2 regions of the Paenibacillus sp. BR2-3 genome follow, and region 2 is predicted to be linked to the other one. Evidence: predicted binding sites of a transcription regulator. Region 2 holds the regulator's gene; the other holds the start of a gene.
What was found. The regulator NrdR, encoded in region 2, represses ribonucleotide reductase genes. The targets are predictions, from matches to a motif close to AACACNATATATNGTGTT.

Region 1: the regulator NrdR is predicted to act here: its motif matches at 1,691-1,708, upstream of PaeBR_RS17260 (adenosylcobalamin-dependent ribonucleoside-diphosphate reductase).

Annotation. Positions count from the first base shown of each region.
Region 1 covers NZ_CP126311.1:3,592,625-3,596,038, forward strand. The annotation lists gene PaeBR_RS17260 (adenosylcobalamin-dependent ribonucleoside-diphosphate reductase) at 1-1,647, opposite strand, end outside; gene PaeBR_RS17265 (DEAD/DEAH box helicase) at 1,922-3,414, shown strand, end outside.
Region 2 covers NZ_CP126311.1:3,794,431-3,797,844, reverse strand. The annotation lists gene ytaF (sporulation membrane protein YtaF) at 1-458, shown strand, start outside; gene coaE (dephospho-CoA kinase) at 468-1,064, shown strand; gene PaeBR_RS18345 (lytic transglycosylase domain-containing protein) at 1,061-1,624, shown strand; gene PaeBR_RS18340 (small, acid-soluble spore protein, alpha/beta type) at 1,710-1,928, opposite strand; gene nrdR (transcriptional regulator NrdR) at 2,094-2,570, shown strand; tRNA gene PaeBR_RS18330 (tRNA-Ala) at 2,711-2,786, shown strand; tRNA gene PaeBR_RS18325 (tRNA-Lys) at 2,798-2,870, shown strand; gene PaeBR_RS18320 (hypothetical protein) at 3,186-3,414, shown strand, end outside.

The DNA.
Region 1 (3,414 bases), 200 kb from region 2:
GCTTTGACGGTAATATTTGAAGGCAAAATACGGCTCAATGCCGGTTGATGTACCTACCATTGTACCCGTGCTGCCTGTTGGCGCTTGGGTAATCACGGTCACGTTGCGCATTCCATGCTCACGAATGGCTGCGCCAACTTCAGGGTAGGTTTCGGTCATATTTTTCATAAAGCCGCTCAGCAGATATTTTTCGGTATCAAAGGCCTGGAATGAGCCCTTCTCACCGGCAGTTTCCGCAGAGGCAAGATACGCTTCGCGTGCCATGAAGCCATACAGCTTGTCCAAGAACTCCAAAGATTCCGGGCTGCCGTAACGGATATTCAGTTTGATCATCAGCTCCGCCAGTCCCATAGTTCCAAGACCGACTCGGCGTTCCAGCTTCTGATTGGCTTCATTTTCCGGGAAATGATAAGGGGTCTTGTCAATGACATTGTCCAGGAAACGCACGGAATACCGGGTTGTAATCGCCAAATCCTCCCAGTTCACATCATGATTCTCTTCATCATAGAACTTGGAGAGATTCACAGCCGACAAATTGCAGACGCCCCAGCCCGGAAGACCCTGCTCCCCGCAAGGGTTCGTACAAATAATCGGGTTAAAATACCAGCTGTTGGACATCTGGTTGTAGTATTCCATGAACACGACGCCCGGCTCAGCGGACTTCCATGCCGATTCAATAATGGTATGCCATACGTCACGCGCTTTGACGGTACGGTAATGAATGACGCTGCGGCCTTCGGCCTTCCATTTGTCCAGGTCGCCATCCCAAATTTCGTTATAATCCGGGTCCGTGGTATCCGGGAACACCAAATCCCAATCGAGATCTTCCTTGACCGCTTTCATGAAGCTGTTGCTCACGCATACCGAAAGGTTGGCATTGGTGACTTGCCCCATCGTTTGCTTCACGGTAATAAAGTCCATCACATCCGGGTGCCAGTCATTAATCATCAGCATCAGCGCACCGCGTCGGCTGCCGCCTTGCTCTATGAGTCCGGTCGTATAGCTGAACAGGCCGCCCCAGGATACAGAGCCGCTGGAGGAACCGTTGACTCCTCTTACAATGGCGCGGCGCGGTCGCAGTGAGGAAAGATTAATCCCTACGCCGCCTCCGCGGGCCATAATTTCCGTCATTTCAGACAACGTCTGCATGATGCCGCCACGGCTGTCCTTCGGGGAAGGCACTACATAGCAGTTGAAAAGAGTAAGCTCCTCGCTCGCTCCTGCGCCTGCGGCGATCCGGCCGCCGGGAACAAGCTTCCAGTCATCCAGGATGCTGCGGAATTTGCCTGTCCACTCCTGCTGAAGCTCGGGAGTTTTCTCTACGGAAGCCATGGCGGCTGCCAGCCGGTCCCACATTTCTTCCGGAGTTTTTTCAATATTAAGCGTCAGCTTCTCAACGTCGGATTGCACAAGCTCGCCGCGGCGTGTCTTAACCGTAACTATACGGCCATTACGCTCTACGATTTCGCCGACTTCCTTCGTCGGGAACTTGGGGTCGTCCTTGGTCAGGACGAGCACAACATCGCCCACCTTGGCATTGTTGCTGTCTGCATCCTTCCAGGCATAACGGTCCAGAAATATTTTTTCGCTCAGGCCTTCAAGGCGCTGCTTACGTTCCACTGTACTCAATAAAAAAACCTCCCGCATGTGTGATTAGTGCTTCCGCTTTCAACCAACATTTTAACCATTTGTCACAATATATTGTATACGCCAGCCTTTAAACTATACCACATATTGTATCACAGGTCTTTTTCCAGAATGATGCCGTTCTGCCCGAAAATCAACATAAGATAGCTTTTTTCTCACTCTTGCTTCCTTTTTTATCATATTAAAAAGAAAATAGCAGGTTATGAATTCTCTCTTTTACGCGCATACTACTTCTACGTATCCCTATGTAACCCGCGCTGGAGGTGGCTGCTCTATGACTCAATTATTCCGCAATTCCATGCCCCATAAGGGTGCAGAGTCTGCTCCTGTATTACCTGTCCCTCTATCCTTTGACCGCAGTTGGCTGCAGGATCTGGAGTCCAAGCTGGATAAAGGCGGCCCTTGGGGAGACTGGAGATTGTCCCGCCTCGCGGTTCAGGGCGAAGAGTCCGGGCTGGTCACCAGCTTCACTGAGCTGCAGTGCATGCAGCATCTGTCCGGGTTGTCTCCTCTTCCCCACCAGCTTGATACGGCCCATAAGGTTCTCTTCCAAATGTCGGGCCGGGCGATTCTGGCTGACGAAGTCGGACTGGGCAAGACGATCGAAGCCGGACTTATATTGAAGGAATATATCGTGCGCGGACTTGTCTCCAAGGTTCTTATCCTTGTTCCTGCCTCTCTGGTTTTGCAGTGGGTGCGCGAGCTGAACTCCAAATTCGGCATTTCCGCCGTGGCCCAGAAGAAGTCCTATTCCTGGGATAATTATATCGTCGTTGCTTCCATGGATACCGCGAAGCGTGATCCCCATAAAGAGATTTTGCTGAATAATGAATACGATATGCTGATTATCGATGAAGCACACAAGCTGAAAAACAAGAAGACAACCAACTATCAATTTGTCCAGCAGCTGCGCAAAAAATACTGTTTACTGCTCACTGCAACTCCCGTCCAGAACGATCTCGGCGAGCTGTTTAACCTGATTACGCTGCTGAAGCCGGGCCAGCTGGGCAACCAAAACGATTTTGCCAGCAATTTTGTTGTGGATAAGCGTCAGCCCAAGAATGAAGATCAACTCAAAGGGGAGCTGTCCAAGGTCATGATCCGGAACCGGCGCGGGGAAGGACCTGTTGTTTTTACCAAACGAAAGGTCCGCAACATCCCGCTCATCCTTTCACCCGAAGAGAGAGTATTATATGACAGCGTAACCTCTTTTGTCAAAGACCAATATCAGGAGTCAGGCGGAAATCTCAGCAGTATGCTCTCTCTGGTGACGCTACAGCGGGAGGTATGCAGCAGCCGGGATGCAGTATTCATTACTCTGGTGAATTTGATGAAAAAATTGCCCCCGGACTCTCCAAAACGGGACCGCATGATTGATCTGCTGCAGAAGATCCGTACTGTAAAAACGAATACCAAAGCGGAAACGACCCTTTCTCTCATCCAGGAAATGAACGAGAAAGTAATTGTGTTCACCGAATACCGCGCCACACAGGAGTATTTATTGCAGTATTTCCGTGAGCATGGATTGCAGTCTGTCCCTTATTCCGGCGGGATGAACCGCGGCAAGAAAGACTGGATGATGGATTTATTCCGCGGCCGCGCCCAGGTGATGATTGCAACGGAGGCGGGCGGCGAAGGCATCAACCTGCAATTTTGCCATCACATGATCAATTTCGATTTACCCTGGAACCCCATGCGGGTGGAGCAGAGGATTGGACGTGTTCATCGGCTGGGCCAGGAAAATGATGTTGTGATCTATAATCTGTC
Region 2 (3,414 bases):
GAGCTGTAATTCTTCTATTGATGGGTTGTTGGTCGCTGATACAAATGCTGATTCAGAAGGAAAGGGAACAGGAAGAAGATGTTGTGCCTGTGAGCGCTGAAGTCGAGACCGATAAGCCTGCGGTGTTTTCACTCGAGCTACGCCATCTTGGGATCGTCATTCAAATTCTGCGCACCCCATCCTCGGCGGATATGGATGATTCCGGCAGTATATCGTCGGTGGAAGCGATGGTGCTGGGCATAGCCCTTTCGCTTGATGCTTTTGGAGCAGGTCTTGGAGCAGCACTGCTCGGGTTCCAGCCGGTATGGACGGCCATTGCGATCGCTCTGTTCAGCGGAACCTTCCTGGTCATGGGAATGAGGACGGGACTCCGGTTTGCCGGAAGCATCTGGATGAAGAATGCGGCTGTATTGCCTGCTTTAATGTTAATAATAATGGGAATAATGAAGCTGTTATGAGGTGAAAACATGATTTTGGGCTTAACCGGAGGGATTGCATCCGGAAAAAGCACCGTGTCTGCACTGTTTGTGAACAAGGGAGCTGGGCTGGTTGATGCCGATGTCATCGCCAGAGAAGTTATGCTCCCCGGACACCAGGTGCTGGCCGCCACTGTGCGGCATTTCGGAAAGGATATCCTATCTCCTGATGGAACGCTGGATCGGGCCAAGCTGGGCGAGATCGTTTTTCGTGACCCCGAGGCGAGGCAGACCTTGAATGATTTGACACACCCGGCCATTCGGCAGGAAATCCGCAGCTGTATGCAGGCTATGGATCAACAAGAGCCGGAGCGGTTAATTATTGTGGATATACCGCTTATGTTTGAATCCAATCTTCAGGGGATGTTTGAAGAGATTGTGCTAGTGTATGTGCCCCGAGAGGTGCAGCTGATTCGATTAATGGAGCGGAATAACTGGTCCAGGGAGCAGGCAGAGGACCGGTTGAATGCGCAGATGGATATTGAACTGAAACGCGATAAGGCTACCTATGTTATCGACAACAGCGGGGATTTGGCGCATACCGAGATGCAGGTTGCCGAACTTTGGGACAGGCTGGGTCTCTCATGAAATGGCTGCGTAAAAAAAGAGTCCTGCTGCTCTTATTCATTGGTTTTACCGCAGTATTGTTTCTGAGCACGAACTGGATGTCGTGGTTTTATCCGATTTATTATAAGAATGAAATCCGCAAGCATAGTCTCACCTATGAGATGGATCCGTTTCTTGTCGCTTCGATCATCCGAGTAGAGACTAATTTCAAGACCGGGCAGGAGTCAAAAAAAGGAGCGCTCGGCCTGATGCAGCTCATGCCGGATACCGCCAACTGGGCGCTAGAAAAGGCCAAGCTCCCCGATGTGTCTTTGGAGCGCCTGAAGCAGGAGCCCTCAGCCAATATTGAACTGGGTACATGGTATCTGCATTCTCTGTCCAGGCAGTTTGACGGTAACCGTATAGCCGTAATTGCCGCCTACAACGCCGGGCCGGGCAACGTTCAGCGTTGGCTGGAACAGGAGGTATGGGATGGGACTGAGGAAGCAGTCAAGAACATTCCAATTGGCGAGACCCGCCACTATGTCCAGCGCGTGATTTATTATTATGAACAGTACACAGATATTTACAGCGAGTTTTAGGCCAAACTTTTTTACGAGTAAAAAGAAGTATTAAACAGCCCGGAAGCCGTTCAATACTTCTTTAGGCAAGCTTATGGCGACAGGTTTAGTGGAATTGACCTGCCAATTGTTGTTCAGCCAGTGTTACAAGACGTTTAGTGATGTAACCACCGATCGAACCGTTTTCATAAGAAGTTTTATTGCCTTGATACCCGTCTGGGGATAGCGTAATGCCTAGTTCTTGGGCAACTTCAAATTTCAGTTGTTCCAGGGCTGCGCTTGATCTTGGTGCTACCAAGTTATTGGAGCTGTTGTTTTGGCCCATTGCTGTTCACCTCCTATCGGTTGGTAACTGTATTATGTGCAGGACTTGCAATATTCATAACCATAATCTAAAGGTGATTAATGGAAATAAGAATTAACGCGATTAGAGCCGCAGGATTGCCGGAGCGGGAAATACACCATTTTGCAAAAGGAAGTGATTAAGCTTATGAAATGCCCTTACTGTGATCACACCAATACTAAAGTGCTTGACTCGCGTCCGGCCAATGAGAACAAGTCGATCCGGCGCAGGCGTGAATGCGAGCGCTGCAGCAAGCGTTTTACCACCTTTGAGATGATTGAGGAGACGCCTTTGATCGTCATCAAGAAGGATGGCAGCCGGGAAGAATTCAGCCGCGACAAAATACTGCGCGGTCTTATCCGCGCCTGCGAGAAGCGCCCTGTGTCGGTGGAACAGCTGGAGATGATCGTCTCCGAGGTTGAGAAATCCCTGCGCGGCATAGCGGTCGCAGAAGTAGACAGCCAGCAGATCGGTGAACTGGTTATGGAGCAGCTCTACCCGGTCGACGAAGTAGCCTACGTCCGTTTCGCATCCGTATACCGCCAGTTTAAAGACATCAACATGTTTATGAAGGAACTAAAGGGATTGCTCTCTAAGAGTACGTCGGAGATGAGCGGTCTGTAATCTGCGGCGATTTCTTTTTCGTATAAAAAGTGTTGACACTCCTGTCGATTTTTTATATTATATAGGAGTCGCCTACGGAGCTTAAGCTTGGCAGAGTGGCTGAGCTTACTGCTCAAACGGAACATTTTAACATGAAACTTGGGGCCTTAGCTCAGCTGGGAGAGCGCATCGCTGGCAGCGATGAGGTCAGGGGTTCGATCCCCCTAGGCTCCACCAAATACCAACATGGACTCTTAGCTCAGTTGGTAGAGCAGTTGACTCTTAATCAATTGGTCCAGGGTTCGAGTCCCTGAGAGTCCATATTATAGAAAACGGCAGAAATGCCGTTTTTTTGTTGTTTGAATTTGCTCATGCTGGGCGTACAAAAAAAGCGTTGATATTTGGATTTGGTTAGCGTTTTTTTCTACGCCTGCCCGTTTCACTGTGGAAAGATTCTCCTAAGGGGTAATAAAGGGTAAGGAAGGAGGAGGTATTCATGCCTTCAACCAAAAACCGGATTACCCCGGAAAAGAGAATGTATTTTCATAGTGAACTGCGGCAATGCCCGCCTTTTTTTTATTTAATGTTTACATGTTATACTATCCTTAAATTCCTCATAGGAGGCTAAATAAAGTCATGACTGTACCTAAAAGAATGGATAAACAAACAGCTCGTGAACTACGTTCGATTTTAGAAAAAATGAATATAACCCAAAGTAAAGTCAAAATCGACCTGGATAACGATACAATAGAAGTTGAAGATGACTACTCGATTGATGATATTCTTGAATCCGCCGGTATATTGACTCCTAACGAAGCAAAAGAACTGACAGATGAGGTTCGGAGAATGCGTGAGGAAGAGTGGA